DNA from 4 places in the Nocardia sp. NPDC051756 genome. Region 4 is predicted to be linked to each of the others. Evidence: riboswitches for the same ligand, from Rfam matches in the RefSeq annotation. Region 4 holds a riboswitch; each other region holds the start of a gene.

Region 1 (7,483 bases), on a different contig from region 4:
CATCCCGTCCCACCAGCCGGGCAGCTGGTGGATGTCGTCGGGGTGACCGACCACGTGCGAGTCACCGGTCAGCGCGTGCTCGACCAGCACCACGTTGTCCAGCGTGGGGGAGAGCTCGCCCCAGCGCTGCACCGCGAGATGGACCTGCGGAATGACCGCGCCGCTCTCCAGCTTGACGTCCCCGACGGCGATGATGCCGAGCCGCCCGTCCGGGGGTGGCAGGGCCACCCCGGACGAACGGGCGAAACTCGGTTCGGTACTCAAGGTCACGTCGCCGCCGCCGCGAAACCGGCCCGCAGGTCGCTCAGGATGTCCTCGATTCCCTCGATGCCCACCGCCAACCGGACCAGACCCGGAGTGACGCCGGCGAGCAGTTGCTCTTCGGGCGTCAGCTGCGAATGTGTGGTCGACGCGGGGTGAATCACGAGGGAGCGCACATCTCCGATGTTAGCCACATGGCTGTGCAGGGCTAATCCGTCCACGAACTTCTTGCCCGCATCGACACCGCCGCGCAGCTCGAAGGCGACGATCGCGCCGGGACCCTTCGGCGCCAGCTGCTGCGCGCGCTCGTACCACGGCGAGTCCGGCAGACCCGCGTAGATCACCTTGGTGACCTCCGGCTGCTCGGTCAGGAATGCGGCGACCGCCTTGGCGTTGGCCACGTGCCGCTCGACCCGCAGGCTCAGCGTCTCGATGCCCTGGCTGATCAGGAACGCGTTGAACGGCGAGATGGCCGAGCCGAGGTCGCGCAGCAACTGCACGCGGGCCTTGAGCGCGAAGGCGGGCGCGCCGAGATCGGCGAACACCGCACCGTGGTAGCTCGGGTCCGGGGTGGTGAAGCCGGGGAAGCGCGGCTGTCCTTGCGCGTCGGTCACCGTCCAGTCGAAGTTGCCGCCGTCGACGATCACGCCGGCCACCGCCGAGCCGTGCCCGCCGAGGTACTTGGTCGCCGAGTGCACGACGATGTCGGCGCCGTGCGCCAGCGGCTGGATCAGATACGGGGTGGCCACCGTGTTGTCCACGATGAGCGGCAGCCCGGCCTCGTGCGCGATCGCGGAGATGCCGGGGATGTCGAAGATGGCGCTGCTCGGGTTGGCGATGGTCTCGCCGTAGAACGCCTTGGTGTTCGGGCGAATCGCGGCCCGCCACTGGTCCAGGTCGTCGGGATCGTCGACGAAGGACACCTCGATGCCGAGCTTGGGCAGCGAGTAGTGGAAGAGGTTGTAGGTGCCGCCGTAGAGATGCGGGCTGGACACGATGTGATCGCCGGCGGACGCCAGGTTCAGGATCGCGAACGTCTCCGCGGCCTGCCCGGAGGCCAGCAGCAGGGCCGCGACGCCGCCTTCGAGCGCGGCGACGCGCTGCTCGACCACGTCCTGGGTGGGGTTCATGATCCGGGTGTAGATGTTGCCCGGCTCGGCGAGCCCGAACAGCGCCGCGGCGTGATCGGTGTCGCGGAAGGCGTACGAGGTGGTCTGGTAGATGGGCAGGGCCCGGGCGCCGGTGGTGCTGTCGGGGGCCTGGCCCGCGTGCACCTGCTTGGTCTCGAAGGACCACTGCGCGGTGGGATCGATATCGGCCGCGGGCACGGTGGAATCACTCATGAGCTTTGCTCCAAAGAAAAGGGTTGTTCGCCAGAACTACAAGGGTTATCGGGATGTGGGCGAAGGACAACAACACATTTCGGGAACCTCCTGAAAGCGCGCTTGCTCTCGACCTTCGAGAGCCCGGTCATCACCCGGAGCACCCCACCGCTGCTGGAGGGTTGCCGTCCAGCAAGCCGGGGCTTCGCGCTGGCACTCATGACCTGAGGGCATCATAACCGGCCGTCCCGCGACGGCCGAAACCTATCCGCGAACTCAGCCGGAAGTGCTGGTCCGCGCGCCGCCGCAGACCCGGACGAACTCGTCGAACGCCGCACAGAACGAGTTGCGGCCCGCGGTCGCGGCGTCGTGCAGATCGTCGTAGTCGAACATGCTCTCGCCGCATTCCATCGCGAGATGACCGATGAGCTGCCAGGAGCCGAGGATCAGCCGCACCGGCAGCGCGCAGGGCGTGGTGCCGAGTCGTTCGGCGACCACCGCGGCGATGGCGATGTTCTTGTTGTCCGCGTGCTCGATGCTGCGCGCGCTGACCGCGGGACTGCTGCGCACGATCCGCTGCATCTGCTGGAACTGCCGGAAGGAGACCGGCCCGCCGCCGGGTTCGTGCACGGCTCGGTCGATCACCTGCAAGAACGCGGTACGCAGCGATTCCAGTTCGTTGTCACTGGCCGGCAGTTCGCGCAGCGTCTGCGCCACGGCCTGGCCGAAGTCCTGCACCGGCCCGAGGACGATGTCCTCTTTACTGTCGAAATACCGGTTGATCGTGCGCGGCGAGACGTCCGCGGCGTTGGCGATCTGCTCGACCGTCGTCGCGTCGAAACCCTGTGTGTCGCACAGGTTCAGGCCGATCTCGATGATCCGCAGCCGGGTCTGCTGCTTCTTGCGTTCGCGCAGGCCGGTATGGGCGTGCGGCGCGGCGCTCGCAGGGGTCTGCGCTGCGGCACTCGCGCCCGTCGGCGTCGGTGACTCGAGCATGCTCCCACCCTAACGCAACCTAGTGTTTTCGTGTCCGTAACCGCCAAATGTCGCATCACGACATTTTTCGCTTGACGCCAAATGTCGTCTACTGACAGGATAGCCACCGAGTTCCGAAGACGAGGAGATGACCGTGACCGACACTGCGCAAGCGGTAGAAGTTCCCCAGAAACAAGGCAGTTCGGCACGCTGGTTCGCCCTCGGCGTGATCGCATTGGCCCAGCTCATGGTGGTCTTGGACGCCACCATCGTGACCATTTCGCTGCCCTTTGCCCAGCAGGATCTCGGCATCAGCGACGGCAACAAGCAGTGGATGCTGACCGCTTACACGCTGATCTTCGGCGGCCTGCTGCTGCTCGGCGGCCGGCTGGCCGACTACCTCGGCCGGCGCCGGATGTTCATCGTCGGCCTGGTCGGTTTCGCCGCCGCGTCGGCACTTGCCGGTCTCGCGCAGAACGGCGCGGAGATGTTCGCCGGACGTGCGCTGCAGGGTGCGTTCGCGGCGTTGCTCGCGCCCGCGGCGTTGTCGCTGTTGTCGGTGACCTTCACCGAGGCGCGCGAGCGGGCCACCGCGTTCGGCGTGTTCGCCGGCATCTCTGCCGGTGGCGCCGCGCTCGGCCTGATCGCCGGCGGCGCGCTCACCGAGTACGCCTCGTGGCGCTGGTGCCTGCTGGTGAATACCCCGATCGCGCTGCTCGCCCTGGTCGGCGCGCTGGCCTGGGTGGTCAAGGACGTGCCTGCGCCGCGGACCGGTGGCTACGACGTGCCCGGCGCGGTCACCGTGACGCTCGGCCTGATCTCGATCGTCTACGGCTTCAGCCGCGCGGCCGAGGACGGCTGGCTCTCCGGCAGCACCCTCGGCCTGCTCATCGCCGGCGCCGCGCTGCTGATCGCCTTCGTCGTGATCGAACGGCGCTCGGCGAATCCGCTGTTGCCGCTGCACATTCCGGGGGAGATCAACCGTGGCGGCGCGTTCCTCGCGGCGTTGCTGGTGCCGATCGCCATGTTCGCGATGTTCCTGTTCCTGAGCTACTACTTCCAGATCACCCTGGGCTACTCCTCGCTCAAGGCCGGCTTCGCGTTCCTGCCCTTCCCGGCCGGCATCGCGATCTCCGCGGGTGTCACCAGTGCGCTGCTGCCGAAGCTCGGCCCGCGGCCGCTGATGGTGGCCGGCGCCGTGCTCGGCGTGCTCGGCCTGCTGTGGCTGGCCCAGCTCGGCTTCGGCGACAGCTACGCCGCCAGCGTGCTGCCCGCGCAGGTGCTGATCGCGCTCGGCATGGGTCCGCTGTTCGTCGGCATGCAGACCGTCGCGCTGCACCAGGTCGAGGAGGCGGACTCCGGTGTGGCCAGTGCGCTGCTGAACGCGGCGCAGCAGGTCGGCGGCGCGGTCGGCACGGCCCTGCTGACCACCATCTCGGTGCAGACCGCCAAGTCCTACGCGGAGAGCCACGCGACGATCGACAACTTGATCGCTCGCGCCTCGATCCACAGTTACGACGTGGCGTTCTACGTCGGCGCCGGATTCTTCCTCGCCGCCGTTCCGGTGATCGCGTTCATGATCCGGGACCGGCCGGAGAACCTCATCGAAGGTTCCGAGGACGGGGCGCGCCCGGTCCACGTCGGCGTCTGAAATTTTCCTGCTTCACCCCTCGGTCCGCGTATCGCCAGCTCGGCGCTGCGCGGACCGAGGTCGTTGCGTGGGTGACCTGCGAATTGCAGAATGACCTACCAGCCAGTAAGTTCGTGGGGTTTCTCACTCGGGGGGCTGCCCGCACACCACGATCATCGGCAGCAGTACGCTTGTCTTGTTTGCACCACACGTCTCGCGGACAACGCGGGGCATATACGTTGTCTGTTGGAACAGCTGGGGTCCGCTCACAAGCGTGTTCACCTGGCCGTGCAATGAGGGCACCATCCTAGGAGGACACGAAGATCCATGTCCAAAATCAAGGTTGAAGGTACCGTCGTCGAACTCGACGGCGACGAGATGACCCGGATCATCTGGCAGTTCATCAAGGACAAGCTGATCCACCCGTATCTCGATGTGAATCTCGAGTACTACGACCTGGGCATCGAGTACCGGGATAAGACGGACGACCAGGTCACCGTCGACGCGGCCGAGGCGATCAAGCGCCACGGCGTCGGCGTCAAGTGCGCCACCATCACGCCGGATGAGGCACGCGTCGAGGAATTCGGCCTGAAGAAGATGTGGCGGTCGCCCAACGGCACCATCCGCAACATCCTCGGCGGCACCATTTTCCGTGCGCCGATCATCATCTCCAATGTCCCGCGCCTGGTGCCGGGCTGGACCAAGCCGATCATCATCGGCCGTCACGCCTTCGGCGACCAGTACCGCGCCACCGACTTCAAGGTGTATCAGGCCGGTTCGGTCACGATCACCTTCACGCCGGAGGACGGCAGCGAGCCGATCCAGCACGAAGTCGTGAAGATGCCGGAAGACGGCGGCGTCGTCATGGGCATGTACAACTTCAAGGCTTCGATCATCGATTTCGCGCGGGCCTCGTTCAACTACGGCCTGCAGCAGAACTACCCGGTGTATCTCTCCACGAAGAACACCATCCTCAAGGCCTACGACGGCATGTTCAAGGACACCTTCCAGGAGGTGTTCGATGCCGAGTTCAAGACCCAGTTCGACGCGGCGGGCCTGACCTACGAGCACCGCCTGATCGACGACATGGTCGCCTCCTCCATGAAATGGGAGGGCGGCTACGTCTGGGCCTGTAAGAACTACGACGGTGACGTGCAGTCCGACACCGTGGCGCAGGGCTTCGGCTCGCTCGGCCTGATGACGTCGGTGCTGCTGACCCCGGACGGCAAGACCTGTGAGGCGGAGGCCGCGCACGGCACCGTCACCCGGCACTACCGCCAGCATCAGCAGGGCAAGCCGACCTCCACCAACCCGATCGCGTCGATCTTCGCCTGGACGCGCGGGCTCGAGCACCGCGGCAAGCTGGACAACACCCCCGAGGTCATCGGCTTCGCGCAGACCCTCGAGGATGTCGTCATCAAGACCGTCGAAGGCGGCCAGATGACCAAGGACCTCGCCTCGCTCGTCGGTGGCGATCAGGGCTACCTGAGCACCGAGGAATTCCTCGGCGCCCTGGACGCCAACCTGGCCCGCGCCCTGCGCTGACCAGCGAACAACCCGGCGCTGGAACAGAATCCGGCGCCGGGGGATGACCTTACGGGCACCCGCACCACTTGGTGGTACGGGTGCCCGGACTGTTTTTCCGGTCAGGCCGGAACCGTGTGGTCGCGGACCACTCGCACTGCGCGGGTGAAGTTGTCCGCACCGAGTCCGTGCTGCACGCCGGCCGCCAGCAGTCGCTGCATCGGATCGAGCAGGTCGGTGGGGACGCCTTGCTCGCGGCTCACGCCGCGGATCGTCTCCAGCACCGCACCCATCTCCGCGATGCTCGCGAACGTCGGCGCGAACTCGTCCGCGTCGAGTTCGGCGGCCAGGGTGGGCAGGACGTCGAGCAGTGCGCGCAGCCACGGCACCAGGAACTCGGCGGTGAGCCGGTGCGCGGTGGTCGGCTCGCCGCCGAGCATTGCCGTCGCCTGGAAGAAGCCGCCGAACATGCCGTACATGCCGGCCAGCACCGCCATGTCGTGCAGAGCCGCCAGTCCGGCGTCGGTGCCGAGGTAGGTCGCGGCGCCCAGCTCCGCGATCGCCGCGCGGTGCTCGGCCGCCGCCTCCACCGACCCGCTGTACGGAATCAGCGCGTCGGGTGTGCCCAGGGTCGCGGGCATGCCGAGGATCGCGCCGTCCAGGAATCGCCCGCCGCGCGCGGCTATCCAGGTTGCGAGGGCGCGTGCGTCGTCGGGGCGACCGGTCGAGACGTTCAGTACCGTGCGTCCGGTCATCGCGTCGGGGACGGTTTCGAGCAGGGCCGCCACGCCCGCGGTGTCGATGTGCGAGAGGACGATCAGGTCACCCGCCGTGATTGCGCCGGCGAGGGATTCGGCGCGTCCGGCACCGAGCTCGTCCAGGTGCGCCGCCCGGCCCGGCGTCCGATTCCACACCGTCGTCGGGTAGCCGGCGCGCAGGTAGCGCTCGGTGATCGCCGAACCCATCCGCCCGAGCCCGAGCACCGTCACGCGCGTGTCGGCCGTGTGATCGCTGGTCATGCGTTCCTCCGTAGATCCGTGAGTTCGTCGGGTGGGCGCCCGCTGCTCAGTTTTCGCCGGCGAAGCGGACCGCGCGAGTGGCAGGACCGACCAGCGGCGAACGGTTCCCGCCATATCCTGGCGGGCATGACCGGCCATACCGTCGCCATCGCCGTCACCCCCGGCGCGCTGCATCCCTGGGACCTCTACGAACTCGGCGTGGTCGGCGCGATCTTCGGCACGCCCCAGCCCGACATCGCCGACCCCTGGTACGACCTGCGGATCTGCTCGGTGCGGCCGGAGGTCGGCGAGTCGGCCATCGGGCACGGCGCGTTCCTGCGCGCCGAGTACGGCGTGGCCGAACTGGTCTCGGCCGACACCGTTTTCGTGCCGTCGATCGCCTACGACTGCACCACCGACGATCGCGAGGTGCCGCCCGAACTGCTCGACGCCCTAGTCGAGGCGCATCGCCGGGGCGCGCGGATGGTCGCGCTGTGCAACGGCGCCTTCGTGCTCGGCGCGGCGGGCCTGCTGAACGGCCGCCGGGTCACCGCGCACTGGGAGCACGCGGCGGTGCTGGCCCGTCGCTTTCCCGCCGCCGAGGTGGACGAGTCCGCGCTCTATGTCGACGACGGCGACATCCTCACCAGCTCGGGAATGACCGCCGCGCTGGATCTTTCGCTGCACCTGGTCCGCCGCGACTTCGGCGCCGCCGTGGCGAACCGGCTGGCCCGGCGGCTGGTGGCGCCGCCGAACCGGGCCGGTGGGCAGGC
Region 2 (7,483 bases), on a different contig from region 4:
TTGCGTGTCGCGCAGATACAGGTGCTGGTTGAGCACGTTGATATCGCGCCAGAGCCGTTGGATCGGGCTCGACTCGTAGATCGCGCTCGCACCGGCGATCCGGAAGAGGTCGTCGACGGCGTCGCGGCAGGTGTTCGCGGCCCAGACCGCCTGCTGATGCAACTCGCTCCGGTCGGCAACCGGAAGCAGGCTCAGGTCGTCGCCGCGTAGCCGCCGGTCGACGTAGGTATCGAACACCGCCCGCGTGGACTCGCGGGCGGCCCGGATCGCGGCCTGTGCGCGTCCGACTGCCCGCTGGATCACCGGGTCCGCGGACGCCGGCTGGAACGTCGGCGGTCCGGCGCGCGTCGGCAGCACGGCGAGGACCTCGTCGAGCGCGTGCTCGGCGGTACCGACCGCGACCCCGGTGAACCCGGGCGCGAGCAGGCTGAACAGCGGAAGCCGATACTTCGCGTCCGCCAGCCGGCTGGGCGCGAGGAACGGAAAGGTCCGGCGCGCAGGCACATACACGTCGTCGAGCGCGAAACTCATCGAGCCCGTGCCGCGTAGGCCGGCCACATGCCAGTCGTCGATGATGCCGACGTCGTCGGCGGGCACGACGACCGAGACGAGTTCGGGCAGCCCGCCCGCTCCCACCTTCGGCGCGCCGTCCGCATCGAGCAGCACGGTGTTGGCCATAACCCAACCGGCATAACCGATTCCGCTGGCGAACGGCCAGCGCCCGGTCACCCGCAACCCGCCCTCGGTCGGCGTGCTGCGCCCGTTCGGACCGAACACCAGCGACATCGGCCCGATCCCCTCGGCCAACACCTCGTCGATGCCGTCGGCCGGCAACTTCGACGCCACGATGGCCGGTGTCGTCGCGCAGATGAACAGGCTCCACGCCGTGCTGGTATCCGCGTAGGCGACCGCCCGCACGATCTCGAACGCCTCGTCGACCCCGATCAGACCGCTGCCGCCGACACCGGTCGGGGTGAACACGCCCCACAGGCCCGCGGCCGAGATGGCGTCGACCACCTCGTCCGGGAGATCGCGGGCGTCCTCGGCCTTCTGGCTGTACTGCCGCGCGATGGGCGCGAGTTCGGTCACCGCACCGAGCGCGTCGTCCAGCGACCGAATGGTCATCAGCGAACTCCTTCATCGTCGGGCGCGCCGCGCCGGGCAGATTTCCGGTTCAGCCTCTCCCCTGCTCGATCGACAGCGAAAGCCCTGTTTTCACTCAACGGACCGAGGATTCTGAATCCGTGAAGATTTACGCCGATCGGGCTCCCGTCGCCGCCCGACAATTGGTCACGGATCTGCTGGTGGCGGCGTGGGTGTACGGCTCGATCAAGGCCGCGCTCTGGCTGCACGACCTGGTGCAGAAACTCGCCGTTCCCGGTCAGAAGCTGGAGGGCGCGGGCGGCGGCCTGGCCGACAGTCTCGGCGATGTCGGGCGCAAGGTCGGGCGGGTCCCGGTGGTCGGCGACGATCTGACCTCCCCGTTCGAACGCGCCGCCGGAGCGGCCCGCTCGATGGCCGAGGCCGGGCACGATCAGCAGGCGCTCACCAACGATCTGGCCATGGCCCTGGCGATCAGCCTGCTGATCGTCCCGCTCGGGCTCGTCCTGTTCGTCTGGCTACCGCTGCGCGTGCGCTGGATCCGCCGAGCCGCCGCGGCCGTGCGCCTGCGGACCGCGCCGGGCGGACGAGACCTGCTCGCCTTGCGCGCGCTCACCAATCAACCCCTGCGCACACTGGACCGGATCGACGCGGACGTGGTGGACGCGTGGCGGCGCGGCGACGACGATACGGTCCGCGCACTGGCCGCGCTGGAATTGCGCGGTCTCGGTCTACGTGCATAACTCAGCGCGATTCAAAAGCGTGACAACGCTTCTGGCGTGCGGAACTCTTGAGTCAGGTCAAGAGTGCCAGCGTCAAGTCCCCGGCTAGCTGGCCGGCAACCCTCCAACCGCGGCGGGGTGCCCCGGGTCAAGACCAGGCCGAGCCGCGTAATGCGGCCCGGGCAAGCGCGGGCTCCGTCGACATTCTGGAGCCCTCTCGAGAGATGGGGGTCGAGCCATGTCCGAAACCGCGAACTCCCCACTCACGCCTGGGCCTGTGCCCGGTCCATCGAGCGACAACCAGAGGGGATCGACATGACTACGGCCACGCCAGCTCTCGGAGACCGCGTGTTGGACACCACCAGGCAAGGATTCGACCACGCGTCGCTGACCGCGCTGTTGAACGGCGACGTGCACGCGGTCAGACTGGCCGGATTCGTCCGGCCCGACGCGCTCGATCACTTACGCCGGGCGTTCGTCGGCAGACAGGATCACGGGCCGCTGGCCACCGACCCGCAGTTCCGGCGGATCGGGCACGCGTTCTCCGAGACCAGCACCGAGGCCGGACGCGGCGCGTACTTCGACGAGGCCCGCCACAATATCGACCGGCTGCGCGATATCGCCTCGCCATATTCCTATCCGGCGGACGATGTTCGGCTGCTGCTGGACGAGATCTGGCCGGCCGGAGCGAGTTTGCTGCGGCGCAACGGGCAGGCGTTCTTCGCCGGGGTCGCGCGCTACCAGCTCGCGGGGGTGGATCTCGAGCCGCACACCGACAACGTGGGCCGAAACCTGCCCGAGGACTTCGAGATTCGGATCGTCCGCCAGCTCTCGGTCAACGTCTATCTCGACGTCCCGGACCGGGGCGGGGAATTGGAGATCTGGGACGACTATCCCGACGAAAGCGAGTATCGAGACCGCTCCGGCGACCGGGTCTACGGCATCGACCGCGCGGCCGTCGGCGAGCCCGCGCTGGTGATCACGCCGCAGGTCGGCGACGCGATCTTCATCGATCCGCGCCGGGTACACGCGGTCGCGCCGTCGCAGGATCGCCCGCGCATCACCATCGGGCTGTTCATCGGGGTCAGCGATCCGGCCGAGTCGTTGAAGGTGTGGAGCTGATGGCTACGACCACGCTGCTCTCCGCGTCCCACAAAGCCGCCTACGACCTGCGCTCGGACGGCATCACCACCGACGGACGGTCCACCGTGCTGCTGGTCAGCGTCGGCGCGGACTATCACGAGGGTGAAAAGCTCGCCGCCACCATCGATCTGATCAACCGGTCGAACTTCGGCCGCTGCGCGATCGCGGTCGCGGACACCCTGCAACGGCACAATCTCAGCGGCGGAACCGATATCGACCGGCACGCTCGGGCGCGTATCGCCGGCGACCAGTGGATCGCCCGCAATATCGGCTACCTGGACCAGATCGATTGCCCGACAAACATATTGCGCTGGGACTTCGCGCTGTCGCATCCGCGTTACGGCGATCTGTACGACGCGATCGAGCACGCCTACGAGACCGACGAACCGTATCGGCACGCGATCGACAGCACCATCGATCGGTTCATCGAACGACGGCTTTCCCGCGAGCCGGAGGTCGATCAAGAGTCGGTGCGGAAGTCGTGCCGCGCATACCTTTTGGAGGAATGCCCGATCATCATGCCGCTGTGGGCGCACGAGGGTTTCGACTACGTGATCTATCCGCAGAAGATCTCCGCCGCGATGGGGCGCACGCGGGAACTCTTCGTCGAGCCGGAGCACCCGGACCGGGTCGCGTGGTTGCCCTTGCGGTTCAAGAAGCGTAAGTCGGCGTCGAACAACACGGAGGCCGACCAGTGACCGTCGAGATTCCCGCGCGGCGGCGGGTCGTCGGGTTCACCGGGTTGGCGGTGGCGTCGTTTCTCGGGTGCATCGACCTGACCATCGTCACCACCGCGCTGCCCGCTATCGGTGCGGATCTGCAAGCGGGAGCGTCGAATACGGAGTTGACGCTCGGCGTCTTCCTGATGGCGTTGTCGATGTTCATGGTGACGGCCGGGCGGGTCGCCGACCGGCTCGGGCGGCGGAAGGTGCTGCTGTTCGGGCTCGCGCTGTTCGTGGTCGCGTCCACGGGCGCGGCGCTGTCGTGGTCGATCGGGGTGCTGCTCGTCGCGCGGTTCGTGCAGGGCGCGGCGTGTGCCGTGCTGTACACGAGCACGTCGACGTTGGTGGAATCGCTGTTCCCGCAGGGTGATCGGGGGAAGGCGATCGGATGGTTGTATTCGGTGAACGGGCTCGGGTTGGCCATCGGACCGGTGCTCGGCGGTCTGCTGGTGCCGAGCCTCGGGTGGCAGTCGATCTTCTGGATCAATATTCCGCTCGGTGTCGCTGCCTTGATCGCGATCGCGTTCGCGGTCCCGCAGGTGCAGCCGGATACCAGCGGCGGGACCGATTGGGCGGGGCAGGTCGTTGTCGCGTTGGCCGTGGTTTCGGCCGTCGGCATCTTCGTCCTGGGTGACCTGCGTGGATGGCTGTCGCCGTGGGTGTTGATCGCCGCGGTGGTGCTGGTCGCGGCCGTGACGGTCGGGATCGTCGCGGAGCGGCGGGCGGCGAATCCGTTGATCGACCCCGCGTTGTTCGGCAATCGGCGATTCGTGGCCGCGATCGTGTCGGACTTCTCACTCGGTTTGTTCTATGCCGCTGCGCTGCTGGTGATTCCGACGTATCTCACGCAGGGACGGGGCTTCGATGTGCGGCAGGCGGGGTTCGTGCTGCTGCTCGTCAGCGGGACGCTCGCGTTGTCCTCGCCGGTCGCGGGTCGGTTCGTCGATCGGTTAGGCGCGCATTCGTTGCTGCCGTGGGGGTTTGGGCTGTTGGCGCTCGCGGGTGCCGGTATCGCGTGGTCGGCGTTCGATGACCGATTGGCGGTGCTCTTCGTCGCGCTGGTCCTGTTCGGTGGTGGTTGGGCGCTGGTGCTCGGCCCCGCGACCGTGCTGGCGATTTCGACCGTGCCGCCGACGCGGTCCGGATTCGCGGTCGGGGCCTCCTGGACGTTCCACAACCTGGGTGGCGCGATCGGTGCGGCCGTAGCGACCGTTGTCTTCGGACATATCGACCTCGACCTCGCGCCGGAGGTCGGCGATGCGACCGGAAGGGTGGCCTCGATAATCGCAATCACCAGCGTGGTGGCCGCGGTAGTCGTGGTTGTTTTGACTGCCGGACGGGCCGAAAAGGCATCTGACGGCCGGTCAGCGGCCGATCTGCCAATTCCCGTCGAGGCGGGGACAACGTAACTCACCGGAGTGCAGCGGTTCTCGTTTCCACGCGAGAACCGCTGCACTGCAACCGTTTCCGCGTCCATATCGCGCAAATCGCATAAATCCGATAAACCACACATTCGACTAAACGCGAAAGTAATTCTATTCACAAACAAGACCGCTAAGTTTGCGCGGCCGGTTCCGGCACTATCCACTGGAGCGCATGCCCACCGAGAGTACGACGATAACCAGGCGCCGGAGTTTCATTCCGCGACTGCGCCGTCGCAACCTCGACGGCTACGAGATGGTCGTCTCCGCGCCGGAGAAGCCGACGGCCGACGAGAACCAGAGCGCCGATCGCAATGTGGTCATCGTGGCCTTGTTCGCCGCGCTCGGCGGCATGCTCTACGGCTACGACACCGGCATCATCTCCGGTGCGCTGCCCAAGATGTCCGCGCAGTGGGGCATCGACCACACCCGGCAGGAGATCCTGACCGCCGCGATCCTCGCCGGTGCGGTGATCGGCGCGCTGGTCGGCGGCTCGCTGTCGAAGCGGCTGGGCCGCCGCAAAACCATCTTCATCATCGCCTGCGTCTTCGCCGTGGGCGTGCTGGCCTGCGCGCTCGCCGTCGACGCCTGGATGATGACCGCCTGCCGCCTCTTCCTCGGCCTGGCCGTCGGCGCCTGCTCGCAGATCGTGCCGACCTACATCGCCGAACTCGCGCCACCGCATCGCCGCGGCGCGATGGTCACCTTCTTCAACATCGCCATCGGCGTCGGCATCTTCCTCGCCAACCTGGTCAGCGTGGTCGCGGCCAGCGACGGCACGTTCGAGCCGAGCAACGACTGGCGCTGGATGATCGGCATCGCCGTCATCCCCGCGCTGGTGCTCGCCGCCGCCATGCTGCAACTGCCGGAGACGCCGCGCTGGCTCATCGACAACGGCACGGTCGGCAAGGCCAGGGTGGTGCTGCGCTGGATGCGCCCGAACCGTTCGGCCGCCGTCGACGAAACCCTGAAGATCTGGGCGATCTCGCAGCAGGAGCAAAAGGCTTCGCGCGGCGGCTGGGCCAACCTGACCCAGCGCTGGGCCCGTCCCGCCCTGGTCGCCGGCCTCGGCATCGCCGCCTTCACCCAGCTCTCCGGGCTGGAGATGATGATCTACTACTCGCACACAATCCTCGGCAGCGCAGCCGGTTTCAGCACCGGACTGGTCGTCTGGTCCGGCCTCGGCATCGCCGCCGTCTACCTCACCTTCACCGCGGTCGGCGAACGTCTCGTCGACAAGGTCGGCCGCCGGCGCCTGATGCTCCTGCTGATCCCTGGCGCCACCACATTCCTGTTCGGCTTCGGCCTGCTCTTCGTCCTCACCGACCACCCCAACCGCTACCTCACCCTCGCCCTCATGCTCGCCTACATGGCCTGCAACGCCGCCGGTCTGCAAGCCGTCGGCTGGCTCCTCGGCTCCGAGCTCTACCCCCTCAGCATCCGCGACCGCGCCACCAGCCTGCACGCAGTAGCCCTCTGGGGCTCCAACCTCGTCCTGACCCTCACCGCCCTCAGCACAATCGACACCCTCGGCCTAGGCCCCGCCTTCCTCATGTACGCCCTCTTCAACCTCCTGTCGTTGGTCTTCGTCTACTTCTTCGTCCCCGAAACAAAAGGCCACTCCCTAGAAGACATAGAACAATCCCTCCGCAACGGCACCTTCAAACCCCTGAGCGGCAACATCGGCACCACCACAAACACCTCCCCAGGCAACCATTCCTAGCCGTGGGCTGACACCGGGACGCCCGGTAAGTAGAGCGGCGTTTCGGCCCTCCAGTTCGGGTTGGCGCTACCGTCGAACACGTGAGCCGCACCCAGTGGACGATCCACAATGAGAACGTCGTCGACGAGAACCGACACATCAAGCTCTCGACCGTCGATATCGAGTTGCCCGACGGGGTGAAGTTCACACAGTACGTAGCCCGTTTGCCGCGGTGCGCAATGACGTTGGTGCTCAACGACAAACGCGAAGCGCTGCTGATGTACCGGCATCGGTTCATCATCGACCGCTGGGTATGGGAGCTGCCCGGAGGCTATGTCGACCATGCCGAGGATGTCGCCGTGGCCGCAGCTCGTGAAGTCGAGGAAGAAACCGGTTGGCGGCCGAAGACCATGGAACACCTGGTCACCTATCAGCCAGCCATCGGCACACTGGATCAGCCACAGGAGATCTACCTTGCGCGTGGTGCGGACCTGACCGATACGCCGCCCGACATCAACGAAGCCGAAGACATCAGATGGGTTCCCTTGACGGACGCGGTCGAGATGATCGATCGGGGTGAAATCATCGGCGCTGCAACAGTTGTCGCGGTGTATCGCGCACTCAGTCTGCCCGCGTTGTGATTGCGAATACCTGACGCCGGAAGTAGTCGAC
Region 3 (7,483 bases), on a different contig from region 4:
TCACTGTGGTGGTCGTGTTGCTGTCGGCGGGTACGGCGTTGGCGCATGCGGCGGCGACGCGCGGGATTCGTTATGCGGCCGGGTTTTTGGTGATCGTGTCGGGGCTCGGGCTGGTCGCGGAGGTCGTCGGTACCGCGACGGGGGTGCCGTTCGGGTGTTACGCGTACGCGGTCGATCGGCTGGGGCCCGCGCTCAGTGGGGTGCCGCTGGTGGTTCCGCTGGCGTGGACCGGTGGTTTGTATCCGGTCTGGGTGGTCGCGGGGCTGCTGTCGCGCCGCGCGCTGTCGCGGATCGGGCTGACGGCGGTGGGCGCGGTGGGCTGGGATCTTTTCCTCGACCCGCAGATGGTCGCCGACGGGCAGTGGACCTGGTGCGACACCGGCTCGGGACTGCCCGGCCTGGCGGAGATTCCGGTCACGAATTATCTCGGCTGGTTCACGGTGGCGTTGCTGATGGGTGTGTTGCTGACCGTCCTGGATCGGGTGGCGCCCGTGTCAGTGGGGCTGGATATCCCGCCGAATCCGTCAGCAGGGCTGGACAACGTTTCCGCGATATCCGTACCGGTGGCGGTTTTCCTGTGGACCTGGCTCGGTTCCGCGCTCGCGCACGCCGTGTTTCTCGGTCTGCCGGTTTCGGCGGGCTACGGCGGCGTCGGGCTGGCCGTTCTGGGCCTCCCGCTGCTGCGTCACCTGTGCTTTTCCCGCTCGCGACCGGAGCAGGCGGGCTAGCCGCGACACATCGCGAGGCTCGTTCCGCCCGTCGCGTGGGCATCTGGACGGATGGCCTGGCACGATGTCCCCGTGCAGCCGAGTCCCGTCACCACGATGCCCGATGCCCCGGTACTACCGTCGCCGCGGACCCGCCGCCTTGGCGTGCGCGTCGCCGCGGCCGTTCTGCTTGCGGCATTGCTGGCGCCCGTCCTCGCGGGTTGCCTGCGGGTGCAGGTGTCGATGGGTGTTTCGTCCAACGACCGCGTCTCCGGGCGGATCGTCGCCGCGGTGGTGCCCGCCGAACCCAATGACAAGGGCCCGCAGCTGAAGGCGCCGGACTCGCTCGCCGCGAAGGTCCGGGTGGAGTCCTATTCCCAGGACGGGTACGTCGGCAGTCAGGTGTTCTTCGAGGACATGTCGTTCGGCGAGGTCGGCCAGCTCGGCCAGCTGTCCGAGCAAACCCAGGGCATGTTCCAACTGCAATTCCAGCGGGCCGGCGACCTGGTCAGCCTGACCGGGCGGGTCGACCTGAAATCCGTGCCGCCGCACGGCTCCGACGTGCAGTTCACCATCGCCTTCCCCGCCCGCGTGGCCAAGACCAACGGCAACCGCGAGGGCGACAACATCGTGTCCTGGAAGCTGCCCGCCGGCGACGTCTCCACGCTGCGCGCGGAGGTCAGCTACGCCGACCCGAACACCCGCTCGTTCGCCGGCTGGGCCGGCATCGTCGGCGGCATCACCCTCGCCGTCGCCGCCATCATCGCGGCCATGGCCTACATGGACCGCAACCCGCCCGCGCCGGGCGCGCCCACCGGCCTCTCCTGGAGCCGGTGGTGGAAATCGGTCAAGCAGAACCGCTGAATTCCGTTCGGCTGAGCGCGGTTCGGGCCGGCACCGGGATCGCGGTGCTGGGCGCGGGGATCGCGCTCGGCAACCGAATCACGGTGCGCCAGTTGGCGAATACCGCGACCAGCGTGATCGAGCCGGTCGCGGTATGTGTACCGGCCCGGGACGAGGCCGCGCGGCTACCCGGGCTGATCGCGGATCTGCGGGCGCAGCGTGGGGTCGCGCGGATGAGTGTCGTGATTCTCGATGACGCGTCGAGCGATGACACCTTCGCTGCCGCGATCGATGCCGCCGGCGATGATCCGCGAATCACGGTGTTGCGCAACGACACCGAACCCCCGTCGGGCTGGACCGGTAAAGCCGCCGCGTGTGCGCGATTGGCCGATTCGGTGGTCGCGCCCGTTCTGGTCTTCGTGGACGCGGATGTCCGGCTGGCGCCTGGCGCGATTGCAGCGGCGGTCACCGAACTGCGGAAGCGCCGGGTCGCGTTGGTGTCTCCGTGGCCGAGGCAACGGGCCGAGTCGGTGACCGAGGCCTTGGTGCAGCCGTTGCTGGCTTGGTCGTGGGCGGCGACGCTACCGATCGCGCTGGCCAACCGGAGCCTGCGGCCGTCGACTTCCGTTGCCTGCGGCCAGTTTCTGGTTTTCGACACCGCCGCTTATCGCGCCATCGGCGGGCACGCCGCGGTGGCCGCCAGCGTGACCGAAGACCTCGACATCGCCCGAATACTGCGCCGCGCAGGCCAACCCACCGTGTTGGTCGCCGCGGGGCGCATGGCGAGCACTCGAATGTACGAGAGCACTGCCGAACTAGACGCCGGTTACACCCGCTGGCTGTGGTCCGCGTACGGCGGCACCATGGCGGGCGGCGCGGCCGTGGGAACGGTTGCCGCCCTGGCCTATTGGGTTCCACCGCTGGCGGCTCTCCTGGGCCGAGGCGCTGTGCGCCGCACAGGGGTGCTCGGCTATGCGGCGGCCGTCTCCGGCAGACTGCTGGCGCGCTCACTCGAAACCCGCACGCTCGGCGCTGCCGATGTCCTTGCGGCGCTGGCGCATCCGTTCTCGGTGGCCGCCTATTCGACGCTCTGGGCACGCTCCCAGCGCGCCCGACGACGGGGCACCCTGCGCTGGAAAGACCGCGCGCTCAACGCATAACGACCGCCTACGGAACCTCGGTGATCCCCACCGTCGGCAGGAAGAAGCAGGACTTACCACCGTTCTCGACGGTGCCGAAGACCGCCGCGAGCACGGTGCCCTGCCCGGTATCGACCGGCACGGCCCGCACCCCACCCATCGGGAGGGCGGCGAAGAAGAAGTCCTGGATCGCGCGTTCGGCGATGGGGCGCAGCGCGATCGGCACCTCGGCCGGGATCATCGCGCGCAGGATGGTGGACAGCGGGCCCATCGACGCGAGTCCGCCGCGCCCGCTGGTCACGTTCAACCAGGCCACCTGCATGCCGGTAGTGTCCGGTCCGTCCTGGTTCAAGCCGTACGGGACGAAGGTGAACATGGTCTGCCCCGCCTTCACGGCGGACAGGTCGAGTCCGGGGATGGTGACCGAGGTCTTCGGCCACGGCCCCGGCACCGCGCCGGCCACGGCCGGGGCGAGACCAAGGGAGTTGCCGTTGAGGCAGTACGCGGCCGCGGTCGGATAGAGGAACGGCTGCATGCCGAAGGCGCGGAGGCCGTCGATCGCGGCGTTGTAGACGCCGAACAGGTCGCCGGGCGCGACGGCGCCATTCTGCCCGGAACGGTCGGTGACCACCGGCGGGACCGGAGCGGCAGGGGGCGTCGGGGCCGCGCCCGCGGTCGGGGCCGCGAGCGCCAGCGCGACCGAGCAGGTCGCGACAGCGGACAATACGGTCAGACGGCGCACTACGGCCACGGAGACCTCTTCTCATCGTCGACGCAATCGAAGGCTGACGGTACTCCGGCAAACGCGCTGAACTGGCTTTATTGCCTGCGGCAAGCTATCGGCGTGTCCCCAGGGCCGCGACCGCAACGCCTGGTTTTGTGGGGTCCGCACTCCGCGGCCTCCGGTTGCCCGTATGCTGCTTCCCGGCGGAGCCGCCCGAGTACGTGAGCGCCCGCACTGCGAAAGTCGACCGGCACCGATCAGACTGCGCCAGCGCATATCCGGCTATCCGACCTACCCGGCAAACCGGGCCGCGGCAAGATCTACGCTCACGGTGATTGCTTCCCTTGTCTAAGGGTTCCCCTGCTGGGCATGATAATTCGGCTCGACCCTGGCATCGTCCGATGTCCGGATCGGCGACAACCATCCAGAGCGACCGAGAGACCTGGCTCGTCGACGTCGCAGCAACCCCCCGGTTCACCGGGTGCGGGTGCTTCCGCCGGGACCGATGGAGGAGAACCGAAGTGCGAACCGCTGCTGCCCGTGGCACCCGTTGGGGCCGTCGACATATCGATCAATGCAAGGTGACATCCGCGAGCTGTCGGGGCTGACCCGCAGCCAGGCTGTTGCACCCGTCGCTGGCCGGGTGGTGTGACCGCGGCCCGATGTGGCGCGGTCTCGTTCGTTCTTCCGAAGGACCACGACATGAGTGCATCCGTTGCACCCGATGCCGTCGACAAGGCCGCCGTCCGATCCGAACCCGTGCTCGACCCGGTACCGGACGAATCCGCCGCGACAACGGCGGATCCCGCGCCGAAGGTGGCCAAGCAATGGCACCCGTGGCGCTGGGTGATCAGCGCCGTCGCGCTCATCCTGCTGGCCCAGTTCGTCCACGGCCTGGTCACCAATCCCGGGTGGGACTGGCCGACGTTCGCGAAGTACATCACCGCGAAGTCGGTGCTGGCCTCGCTGAAGGTGACGCTGGAGCTCACCGCTTGGGGCACCGCGCTCGGCTTCCTGCTCGGCACCGCGCTGGCTATCGCGCGGCTGTCGAACAATCCGGTGCTGCGGGTGATCTCGTGGTGCTACATCTGGGCGTTCCGGTCGATTCCGCTCATCGTGCAGCTGCTGTTCTGGTTCAACATCGCCTACCTGTACAACACGCTCTCGGTCGGAATCCCGTTCGGCCCCGCGTTTTTCACCTTCGAGGTGAACGGCGTGATCAGCGGGTTCACCGCGGCGGTGATCGGGCTCGCGCTGCATCAGGCGGCGTACTCGGCCGAGATCATCCGCGCGGGCATCATCTCCGTCGACGCCGGTCAGCTGGAAGCGGCTGCCGCGCTGGGCATTCCGAAGGTGCGCCAGTTCCGCTCCATCGTGGTCCCGCAGGCCATGCGCTCGATCCTGCCCAACGCGACCAACGAGGTGATCAGCCTGTTCAAGGGCACCTCGATCGTGTCGGTGATGGCGATCGCCGAGCTGTTCTACCAGGTCCAGGTGATCTACGGGCGTAACGGCCGGGTGGTGCCGCTGCTGCTGGTCGCCACCGCCTGGTACATCGTGCTCACCACCATTCTCTCGGTGGCGCAGTACTACATCGAGCGCCACTACGCCAAGGGCACGCAGCGCACGCCACCGCCGTCGCCCACCCAGCGGGCCTGGCAGAAGCTGCGCGAGATCGCCGATTCCGGTTCCACCGCACCGCGAGGAGCGACCCGATGAGCACCGAACTCGCCGTCGAGGTCCGCGGCGTCCGCAAATCCTATGGCGCGCAGGAGGTCTTGCGCGGCGTCGACCTGAGCGTGCGCTCCGGCGAGGTGGTCACGGTGATCGGCCCGTCCGGTTCGGGCAAGTCCACGCTGCTGCGGGTGGTCAATCACCTGGAGTCGCTGGACGCGGGAACCGTGCACATCGACGGTGAGCTGATCGGATATCGGCTGCGCCGCAACACCTTGCACGCGCTGCCCGACCGCGAGGTGCGCAAGCAGCGCTCCCGCATCGGGTTCGTCTTCCAGCAGTTCAACCTGTTCCCGCATCTGACCGTGCTCGACAACGTCACCATCGCACCGCTTTCCGCGCAACGGCGCGACCGCAAAGAGGTCGAGGCCGAGGCGCGGGTGCTGCTGGACCGGGTCGGCATCGGTGAGCTGGCCGACGCCTACCCGCGCCGGCTCTCCGGCGGGCAGCAGCAGCGCGTCGCGATCGCGCGGGCACTTGCCCTGCGCCCCCGCGTGATCCTGTTCGACGAGCCCACCTCCGCGCTGGACCCCGAACTGGTCGGCGAGGTCCTGGACGTGATCCGCGACCTCGCGCACGGCGGCACCGCACTGGTGATCGTCACCCACGAGATCGGCTTCGCCCGCGAAATCGCCGACACCGTGGTGTTTCTCGATGCCGGCGCGATCGTCGAACAGGGGCCGCCCGAGGTCGTCCTCGACCATCCCGAACACCCGCGCACCCGCGCCTTCCTTTCCCGAGTCCGTTGATGAACAGGTATCCGATGAAGCTCTCCGCCCTGGCCACCGCCGCCGCGACCGCGGTCGTACTGCTGGCCACCGGCTGCACCGATCCCGAAGCGGAGTCCGCGGCCCAGCCCGCCGGTGCGATCACCTTCGACCTCTCCGCCGCCCAGACCGGCCGGGTGCGCGCCGCCAAGGTGGACAGCATCGCCGCCGAGGTGCCGCAGGCCATTCGCGATCGCGGCACCCTGGTGGTGACCGGCGCTTCCGGCACCGCGCCGCCGCTGCGCTTCTATGCCAACGACGACAAGACCGTGGTCGGCTCCGAGGTCGATTTCGCCTCGCTGGTCGCCGACGTGCTCGGCCTGAAACTCGCTGTGCAGGTGGCGGATTGGTCGCAGAACTTCGTGCGCATCGATTCCGGTGAGGTGGACGCGTTCATCTCCAACGTGACGGTGACCGAGGAGCGCAAGGAGAAGTACGACTTCGCCACCTACCGCAACGACACCGTCGCGCTCGAGGTGCCCAAGCAGAGCACCCTCGACTACAAGGACCGCAAGAGCCTGGCGGGCAAGCGAATCGGCGTCGGCACCGGCACCAACCAGGAGCAGTTGCTGGTGAAGTGGAACGAGCAGAATCGCGCGGACGGCTTGGCGCCCATCGACATCGCCTACTTCCAGCAGACCAGCGACTACTACCTGGCGCTGGCCTCACAACGGCTCGACGCCTACATCGGCCCGAACCCGACCGCGATCTATCACTCGGCCACCGCGAACCAGACCAAGATCCTGGCCACCTTCTCCGGCGCGGGCGATGCGCTGCAAGGCGAGATCGCGGTGCTCACCAAGAAGAACAACGGGCTGATCACCGCCGTCCAGCACGCGCTGAACTACGCCATCGAGCACGGCACCTACCAGCAGGTGATCGATCGGTGGGGCCTGAAGACCGAGCAGGTCACCGAGTCGCGGGTCAACCCGCCCGGACTACCGAAGCAGCGGTGAGACATGAAATTCCTACTCTTCACCCTCGTCACCCGGGTGCCGGACCCGAGCACCGGCCGGCTGCCCGGCACCCGAGAACGACTGCTCAATGTCGTCGAACAGGCAAGGCTCGCCGAGGATCTCGGCTACGACGGCTTCGCCGTCGGTGAGCGGCACGAGGATCCGTTCCTGTCCGCCGCACCGCCGGTGATCCTCAGCCACATTGCCGCCGTCACGTCTCGCATCACGCTGTTCACCGCGGTCACCACGCTGAGCCTGCTCGATCCGGTGCGCGCCTTCGAGGACTACTCGACGCTGGACAACCTGTCCGGCGGGCGGCTGGAGCTGATCATCGGCAAGGGCAACGGGGCCGCACAGGCCGAGCTGTTCCACGTCACCACCGACGACCAGTGGGACCGCAATCGCGAAGGCTACGACCTGTTCCGGGCGCTCTGGGACAGCGACAGCGTCACCTGGTCGGGCCGGTTCCGGCCGGAGTTGAAGGACGCCAAGGCACTGCCGCGGCCGTGGCAGCCGAAGATCCGGATCTGGCACGGCAGTGCGACCAGCCGGGATTCGGTGGAACTCGCCGCGCGCCACGGTGATCCGCTGTTCTCGGCGAATGTGACCAACC
Region 4 (7,483 bases):
GGTGATCGCCTCGAACGAGTAGTTGCGCGTCTCGCCGAGCACCACGTAGTCGGGGTTGCTGTCGGTGAGCACATAGCCGATCTCGTGCAACGCCGTGGTCAGGCCGGATTCGCCGACCACATAGGCGGTTCCGTTCGGGCGCTGCTCGTCCAGGAAGGTGGCGGTGGCCAGGGCCGAGGTCCAGATCGCCTCCTCCGGAATGTCGAGTCCGGTGTGGCGCAGCCGGGCTTGCAGGTCGCGCGGGGTGCGGATCGAGTTGTTGGTCAGCACCAGGAATGGGGTCTCGTTGGCGCGCAGCTCGGCGAGGAACTCGTCGGCGCCGGGCACCAGTTGGTCCTCGTGCACCAGGACACCGTCCATGTCGGTCAGATAGGACAGGATCGGTTCATCAGTCACCAGACAATTGTCCCACTAGGGACACTGCCGGACGGAGTCCGTCCTCAGACCGCGCATGGCCGGAGCGAATGCGGAGGTACGCCTATCCGACATCGTTCCGGGGGAAGTCCGGCTCGGTGCGACCCTTCGCACACCTGCGACGACCGCTGACTATGGTCGAAGACGGCCGTATGACGTATGTGCGAAAAGCGCCGGACAGTGCTCAAATGATCACCGCGGTGCGGGAACGTTCGCGGTCCCGCGCCGGTTGAAGCCAAGCATGGCCGCAGCGCGTCTGCGGCCGACCAACGGTGTGCGGGAATGCCCGCACAGGTGTGCAGCGAAGCGACAGGAGTGGCGCACATGGGTGAGCTCAAGCTCGGATACAAGGCGTCGGCGGAACAGTTCGGCCCGCGCGAACTGGTGGAGATCGCGGTGCTGGCCGAGGAACACGGCCTCGACAGCGCGACGGTCAGCGATCACTTCCAGCCGTGGCGGCACAAGGGCGGGCACGCGCCGTTCTCGCTGGCCTGGATGGCCGCGGTCGGCGAACGCACGAAGCGGATCCAGCTCGGCACCTCGGTGCTCACCCCCACCTTCCGCTACAACCCCGCGGTGATCGCCCAGGCCTTCGCCACCATGGGTTGCCTCTACCCGGACCGGATCATGCTCGGGGTCGGCTCCGGCGAGGCGCTCAACGAGATCGCCACCGGGTACCAGGGCGAGTGGCCGGAGTTCAAGGAGCGCTTCGCCCGGCTGCGCGAGTCGGTCGAGCTGATGCGCGCGCTGTGGACCGGCGACCGCGTCGACTTCGCCGGCGAGTACTACAACACCGTCGGCGCGTCCATCTACGACGTGCCCAAGGGCGGCATCCCGGTCTACATCGCCGCCGGCGGACCGCTGGTCGCGCGCTACGCCGGCCGCGCCGGTGACGGCTTCATCTGCACCTCCGGCAAGGGCATGGAGCTCTACACCGACAAGCTGATGCCCGCCGTCGCCGAGGGCGCCGCCAAGGCCGGCCGCACGGTCGACGACATCGACCGGATGATCGAGATCAAGATCTCCTACGACACCGATCCCGAACTGGCCCTGGAGAACACCCGCTTCTGGGCCCCACTGAGCCTGACCCCCGAACAGAAGCACAGCATCACCGACCCGATCGAAATGGAAGCCGCCGCCGACGCCCTCCCGATCGAACAGATCGCCAAACGCTGGATCGTCGCCAGCGACCCCGACCAAACCGTCGACCTGATCAAGCCCTACCTCGAAGCCGGCCTCAACCACCTGGTCTTCCACGCCCCCGGCCACGACCAACGCCGCTTCCTCGACCTCTTCCAGCGCGATCTGGCGCCCCGCCTGCGCGCACTGGGCTGATCCACAGACCACCCATACGTCTCACAGGGACTGAACTCCCTGTGAGACGTATGCAGGCTCTGTGGGGCCAGTTATCCCCAACCCTGGACTTGTCCACATTTGACCACGGGGGTCTGGTGGACGACGGTTCGGTCACCGAGGATCGCCGCATGGACGTTCCCCAGGTGACTAGCCGCGCGAGCGCGCTGCGGGATGGGTACACCGATCGTGAGCTGCGGGCCGGGTGGCGACGGGTTCGCCGCGGCTACTACCTCGATGCCGAAGGTGCCGCGGATCTGACTGTCGCCCAACAACATCTGACGCGCACTGACGCTGTCGCACAAGCTTCCAGCCCGGACGCGATCATCAGCCATATCTCGGCGGCGGTAGCGCACGACCTCGACGTATGGGCCGCACCGCTGACGCGAGTTCATCTGCTACGCAACCGTTCGACCGGCGGACGTGCCACCCGGCAACTGCTGTTGCATTCGATGCGCATCACCCCCGACGAAGTCGTGCGGGTCGGCAACCGACAGGTCACCACCGTGGCGCGCACTGTCATCGACTTGGCCCGGACGCTGCCGTTCGAACAAGCAGTCGTCATCGGGGACAGCGCCCTGCGACTCGAAAAGACAACCCGCGCCGGTTTGATCGAGCAGCTCGCACGCTATTCCGGGCCAGGCACTCCGGCGGCGCGACGAGTAGTCGACTTCGTGGACGGCCGCTCCGAGAGCCCCGGTGAATCGCGCAGCCGGGTCGCACTGCACGCGGCGCACTTCCCGAAACCAGAACTCCAGGCCCGCATCGTCACCCCCGATCACCGCTTCGTCGCCAGGGTCGACTTCCTGTTCCCCGAACTCGGCCTTGTCGGCGAATTCGACGGACTTGCGAAGTACCGCAGCCATTTACGCGGCTCCCGGCCGCCGGAAGACGTCGTCATCGCCGAAAAGGCCCGCGAGGACGCCCTGCGCGCGCTCGGCTGGCTCGTCGTCCGCTGGACCTGGCACGAACTCGGCACCACCACCTGGCTCACCCGCCTCACCCAAGCGGCCCGAATCGCCCGGTCCGCCCGCCGCACCGGCTACTGGCACCCGGAACCCACAGACCGTCCACACGTTTCACAGGGCATCAACCCTCTGTGAGACGTACGGACGGTCTGTGGGTTGCTAGCTCAGCGCGTGGTCGAGGTCGGAGAGGAGGTCCTCGACGTCTTCGAGGCCGACGGAGATGCGGACTACGCCGTCGGAGAGGCCGATGGTGGCTCGGCCTTCCGGGCCCATGGCGCGGTGGGTTGTGGTGGCGGGGTGGGTGATCAACGACTTGGCGTCGCCGAGGTTGTTCGAGATGTCGATGATGCGCAGGCGGTTGAGGACTTCGAAGGCGCGCTTCTTCGCCTCGTTCGCGGGCGCGTTCAGCTCGAAGGTGACCACGGTGCCGCCGGCACTCATCTGGCCGGTGGCCAGGTCGTGCTGCGGATGTGATTCCAGGAACGGGTATTTCACCCAGCTGACCGAGTTGTTGGTCTCCAGGAAGCGGGCGATGCGCAACGCGGATTCGGTCGAATGCCGCACCCGCAGCGGCATCGTCTCCAGACCCTTGAGCAGCGTCCACGCGTTGAACGGGCTCAGCGCCGGACCGGTATGGCGCATCAGCGTTTTCACCGGCCCGTCGATGTAATCTTTGGCGCCGAGGATCGCGCCGCCGAGCACCCGGCCCTGGCCGTCGATGTGCTTGGTACCCGAGTAGACGACCACGTCGGCACCCAGCTCGAAACCGCGTTGCAGCAAGGGCGTGGCAAAGACGTTGTCCAGCACCACCTTCGCGCCCGCGGCATGCGCGAGCTCGGTGACCCGGCGCACGTCGACCAGGGTCTGCATGGGGTTGGCCGGCGTCTCGAAGAACACCGCCTGGGTCGGCACCGACAGCGCCTGCTCCCACTGGTCCAGATCCTCGCCGTCGACGAAGACGGTCTCCACGCCCCAGCGCGGCAGGATCTCGTTGCACACCACGAAGCAGGACCCGAACAGGCTGCGCGCGGCCACAAGTCGATCACCGGCGCCGAGCAGCGCGCCCAGCGCGGTGAACACCGCGGACATCCCGCTCGCGGTCGCGAAGCAGGCCTCGGCGCCGTCGAGCAGCCGCATCCGCTCCTCGAACATGGCGACCGTCGGGTTGCCGTAACGGGAGTAGACGAAATGCTCGACGTCGCCCGTGAACGCGGCTTCGGCGGCCTCCGCGCTCTCGTAGACGAAGCCGGAGGTCAGATACAGCGCCTCGGAGGTTTCCTCGAAACCGGAGCGGCGCAACCCCCCTCGCACGCCGAGGGTCGCCGGGCCGACGCCCTCGGGCAGCGGCTTGTCGAACGCACCACCTGTGATCACGACTGCCTCCCGACAGAGCTCCGCGACAACGCGTCAACCGAACAGCACGTGCTCATGACTGCCGCCAGGGCAGGCCGAGGGCGCGCCAGCCGGCGCCGCCGCGATGTCCGTCCGCGTCGACCGGGCCCTCGAAGCCCTCGAGCACGTTGTACGAGGTGCCGAACCCGGCCTGGGTCGAGGCGATCGCCGCGCCGATCGAGCGCTGGCCCGAACGACAGAGGAAGATCACCGGAGCCTCCGGGTTGTGCCCGTCGAGCGCCGTGACCAGCTGCTCGGTGAACTCGCCGTTGCGCGTCCCGGTCGAATCGACCCACTCGATCAGTACCGTCGGGCGCTCGATCGAGCTGGTGTCGGGCACGCCGACGAACTTCCATTCGGCCTCGGTGCGCACGTCGACCAGGACGGCTTCGGGGTTGTCGCGCAACAGATCCCAAGCCTGCTGCGGGGTGATGTCACCGGCATAACTCATCTGGACCCTCCTAGAATCCGCACTTGCCACGCTCAGGTTTGACGCGCGGCCAGGTCGTCACCCGGAGCACCCCACCGCGGAGGAGGGTTGCCGACCAGTATTGCCGGGGCTTGACACTGGTTCTCATGACCTTCTGCTGAGATTGCCTGGACGAGGGTCACCCTGTCAAATGGCTGCTCACGGTATGAGAATGCTCAATTACAGACCAACCATTTGTCTCCCGAGCGGGTCAGATTCCAGGTGGAAGTCTGCTCGTCACCGTCGACCTTGGTGGTGACCGTTGCCTTCGCCCGATCGCCGTCGCGCTGCGGATCGACGAGTTTCGTGATTTCCACGGTCTTTCCGCCGCCGGAACGCCCGGCGAGTGGGGAGCGTTTCGGGTCGAAGCCCGCGCAGCCCGCACCAGGTGGGGGCACCAGGTCGGTGCTGTTGGACCCCTCGACGAAGTTGCGCACCGCGGCGGCGATCCGGTCGGAATCTGTGACATTTTTCTCAGCGGGCGACATGACCCCGCCGATGATGATCGCGCCGAGCACGATGACCGCGATCACGGCCGCGGCGACGAACGGTGCCACGGAACGCTTGTCGGTCTGGTCGACCGTGATGACTTCGTCCTCGGCGGGTGACTCCTGATCGCTCATACGACGATGATCCCTGGTCGGCGGGGATATCCGGTGCTCGCCCCCACCGCGGGCGAACGCGAGCGGCGAAGGTCGTCGCGCCGCGCGGGGATCAACGCCGCGCAATCGGGTAACCCGGACAGAACGCCCGGGGCGGCATCCATTCAGTTCACGCACCGCCGGGGGCCGCCTCGGCCGCCACGGATAGAATCGCGAGACTGCGGCCTGCTGTCATAGCCGCGACTGGGGTGGCCACGAGCCGACAACCTCAGTGTCCGCGCCGTCAGGTGCAACCAGCCAGCGCGTAACTTAGCCTAGGCTAAGGAAGACGCCGTTAATTTGTTCTCGACCATAAGGGTGCGCGTAAAAGATGACCGAACAGAGTGCAGCTGACCGCCCGCTCCGCATCGCCATCGTTGGCGCCGGGCCTGCGGGAATCTATGCCGCCGACGCCCTGATGAAGTCGGATGCCGAGGTGAGCATCGACCTGTTCGAGCGCATGCCCGCGCCGTTCGGGCTGATCCGCTACGGCGTCGCGCCGGACCACCCGCGGATCAAGGGCATCATCACCGCCCTGCACAAGGTGCTGGACAAGCCGCAGGTCCGCCTGCTCGGCAACATCGACTACGGCACCGACATCACCCTCGATGACCTGCGCACCTTCTACGACGCGGTGATCTTCTCCACCGGCGCCAACGCCGACCGCGCGCTCGGCATCCCCGGCATCGGCCTGGACGGCTCCTACGGCGCCGCCGACTTCGTCTCCTGGTACGACGGCCACCCGGACGTGCCGCGCACCTGGCCGCTGGACGCGGAGAAGGTCGCCGTGCTCGGCGTCGGCAATGTCGCGCTCGACGTGGCCCGCGTGCTGGCCAAGACCGGCGACGAGCTGCTGCCGACCGAGATCCCGCCGAACGTCTACGCCGGCCTCAAGGCCAACAAGGCGCTCGAGGTGCACGTGTTCGGCCGCCGCGGCCCGGCCCAGGCCAAGTTCACCCCGCTGGAACTGCGCGAGCTGGATCATTCGCCGACCATCGAGGTCATCGTCGATCCCGAGGACATCGACTACGACGAGGGCTCCGAGGCCGCGCGCCGGCACTCCAAGCAAGTCGACATGATCGCGAACACGCTCGAGCAGTGGGCGATTCGCGACGTCGGCAACCGCCCGCACAAGCTGTTCCTGCACTTCTTCGAGTCGCCCGCGGAGATCCTCGGCGAGGACGGCAAGGTCACCGGCCTGCGTACCGAGCGCACCCAGCTCGACGGCACCGGCAACGTCAAGGGCACCGGCACGTTCAAGGAATGGGACGTGCAGGCGGTCTACCGCGCGGTCGGCTACCTGTCGCAGAACCTGACCAACCTGCCGTTCGACGACCAGGCAGGCACCGTGCCCAACGAGGCGGGCCGGGTGATCGGCGACGAGAACGCCGACGGCGCCGACCGTTACGTCCCGGCCACCTACGTCACCGGCTGGATCAAGCGCGGCCCGGTCGGCCTCATCGGCCACACCAAGGGCGACGCCAACGAGACCGTGGCCTGCCTGCTCGACGACAGCGCGAACTTCACCCCGGCCGCCCAGCCGGAGCTGGACGCGGTCACCGAGTTCCTGGAGAGCAAGGGCATTCCGTTCACCACCTGGCAGGGCTGGTACCGCCTGGACGCGCACGAGCGCTCGCTCGGCGAGCCCGAGGGCCGCGAGCGGGTCAAGGTCGTCGAGCGCGAGGACATGCTGCGCGCGAGCGAGCCGCACAAGGTCTGATCGACCCGGGTTTGTTACCTCCACGACAGCAGAAAAACTCGCACTGAGGCATTCTGTACAGGTGTTCGATGCCCATCTCCACATCTTCGATCCGCGGTTCCCGCGGTTCGAGAACGAGGGCTACCTGCCCGGCCCGTTCACCATCGCCGACTATCGAAAGCGCATGTCCCGCTTCGACGTCGGCGGCGGAGCCGTGGTCAGCGGGTCGTTCCAGGGCACCGATCAGACGTACCTGAGGGCGGCCCTCGCCGAGCTCGGCGAGGGCTGGGTCGGGGTCACCCGGCTCGACCTGGACGCCACCGACGACGAGATCCTCGAACTGGACCGGATCGGCGTGCGCGGGCTGCGGTTCAACCTCAAGCGGGCCGCCGCCGACATCACCGGCATGACGTTGCAGGCGCTGCGGGCGCACGAGCTGGTCGGCTGGCACGTCGAGGTGTACATCGACGGCCAGATGCTCGCGTCGTTGCAGCCGGTGATCTCGAAACTTCCGGTCTTCTGCATCGACCACCTAGGCATGTCCGAC

What was found. Region 4 has a riboswitch for S-adenosylmethionine ahead of AB0M22_RS12175 (rhodanese-like domain-containing protein). Riboswitches for the same ligand answer to the same signal wherever they lie in the genome.
Region 1: another riboswitch for S-adenosylmethionine. It lies ahead of AB0M22_RS39860 (bifunctional o-acetylhomoserine/o-acetylserine sulfhydrylase); the one in region 4 lies ahead of AB0M22_RS12175 (rhodanese-like domain-containing protein).
Region 2: another riboswitch for S-adenosylmethionine. It lies ahead of AB0M22_RS28015 (2OG-Fe(II) oxygenase); the one in region 4 lies ahead of AB0M22_RS12175 (rhodanese-like domain-containing protein).
Region 3: another riboswitch for S-adenosylmethionine. It lies ahead of AB0M22_RS43450 (amino acid ABC transporter permease); the one in region 4 lies ahead of AB0M22_RS12175 (rhodanese-like domain-containing protein).

The regions. Positions count from the first base shown of each region.
Region 1 covers NZ_JBFAYV010000013.1:48,842-56,324, forward strand. The annotation lists gene AB0M22_RS39855 (homoserine O-acetyltransferase) at 1-228, opposite strand, end outside; gene AB0M22_RS39860 (bifunctional o-acetylhomoserine/o-acetylserine sulfhydrylase) at 267-1,604, opposite strand; SAM riboswitch class IV at 1,698-1,808, opposite strand; gene AB0M22_RS39865 (TetR family transcriptional regulator) at 1,860-2,579, opposite strand; gene AB0M22_RS39870 (MFS transporter) at 2,707-4,209, shown strand; gene AB0M22_RS39875 (NADP-dependent isocitrate dehydrogenase) at 4,516-5,733, shown strand; gene AB0M22_RS39880 (NAD(P)-binding domain-containing protein) at 5,835-6,905, opposite strand; gene AB0M22_RS39885 (helix-turn-helix domain-containing protein) at 6,858-7,483, shown strand, end outside.
Region 2 covers NZ_JBFAYV010000006.1:411,297-418,779, reverse strand. The annotation lists gene AB0M22_RS28025 (acyl-CoA dehydrogenase family protein) at 1-1,125, opposite strand, end outside; gene AB0M22_RS28020 (hypothetical protein) at 1,245-1,844, shown strand; SAM riboswitch class IV at 1,900-2,018, shown strand; gene AB0M22_RS28015 (2OG-Fe(II) oxygenase) at 2,172-2,945, shown strand; gene AB0M22_RS28010 (tRNA-dependent cyclodipeptide synthase) at 2,945-3,664, shown strand; gene AB0M22_RS28005 (MFS transporter) at 3,661-5,097, shown strand; gene AB0M22_RS28000 (sugar porter family MFS transporter) at 5,285-6,832, shown strand; gene AB0M22_RS27995 (NUDIX hydrolase) at 6,913-7,452, shown strand; gene AB0M22_RS27990 (hypothetical protein) at 7,433-7,483, opposite strand, start outside.
Region 3 covers NZ_JBFAYV010000018.1:34,630-42,112, forward strand. The annotation lists gene AB0M22_RS43430 (carotenoid biosynthesis protein) at 1-728, shown strand, start outside; gene AB0M22_RS43435 (DUF3153 domain-containing protein) at 825-1,571, shown strand; gene AB0M22_RS43440 (glycosyltransferase) at 1,541-2,710, shown strand; gene AB0M22_RS43445 (hypothetical protein) at 2,718-3,440, opposite strand; SAM riboswitch class I at 3,831-3,925, shown strand; gene AB0M22_RS43450 (amino acid ABC transporter permease) at 4,116-5,132, shown strand; gene AB0M22_RS43455 (amino acid ABC transporter ATP-binding protein) at 5,129-5,896, shown strand; gene AB0M22_RS43460 (ABC transporter substrate-binding protein) at 5,911-6,870, shown strand; gene AB0M22_RS43465 (LLM class flavin-dependent oxidoreductase) at 6,874-7,483, shown strand, end outside.
Region 4 covers NZ_JBFAYV010000003.1:114,394-121,876, forward strand. The annotation lists gene AB0M22_RS12155 (HAD-IIA family hydrolase) at 1-360, opposite strand, end outside; gene fgd (glucose-6-phosphate dehydrogenase (coenzyme-F420)) at 739-1,749, shown strand; gene AB0M22_RS12165 (hypothetical protein) at 1,899-2,870, shown strand; gene AB0M22_RS12170 (O-succinylhomoserine sulfhydrylase) at 2,895-4,109, opposite strand; gene AB0M22_RS12175 (rhodanese-like domain-containing protein) at 4,162-4,578, opposite strand; SAM riboswitch class IV at 4,593-4,709, opposite strand; gene AB0M22_RS12180 (hypothetical protein) at 4,773-5,219, opposite strand; gene AB0M22_RS12185 (FAD-dependent oxidoreductase) at 5,569-6,957, shown strand; gene AB0M22_RS12190 (amidohydrolase family protein) at 7,019-7,483, shown strand, end outside.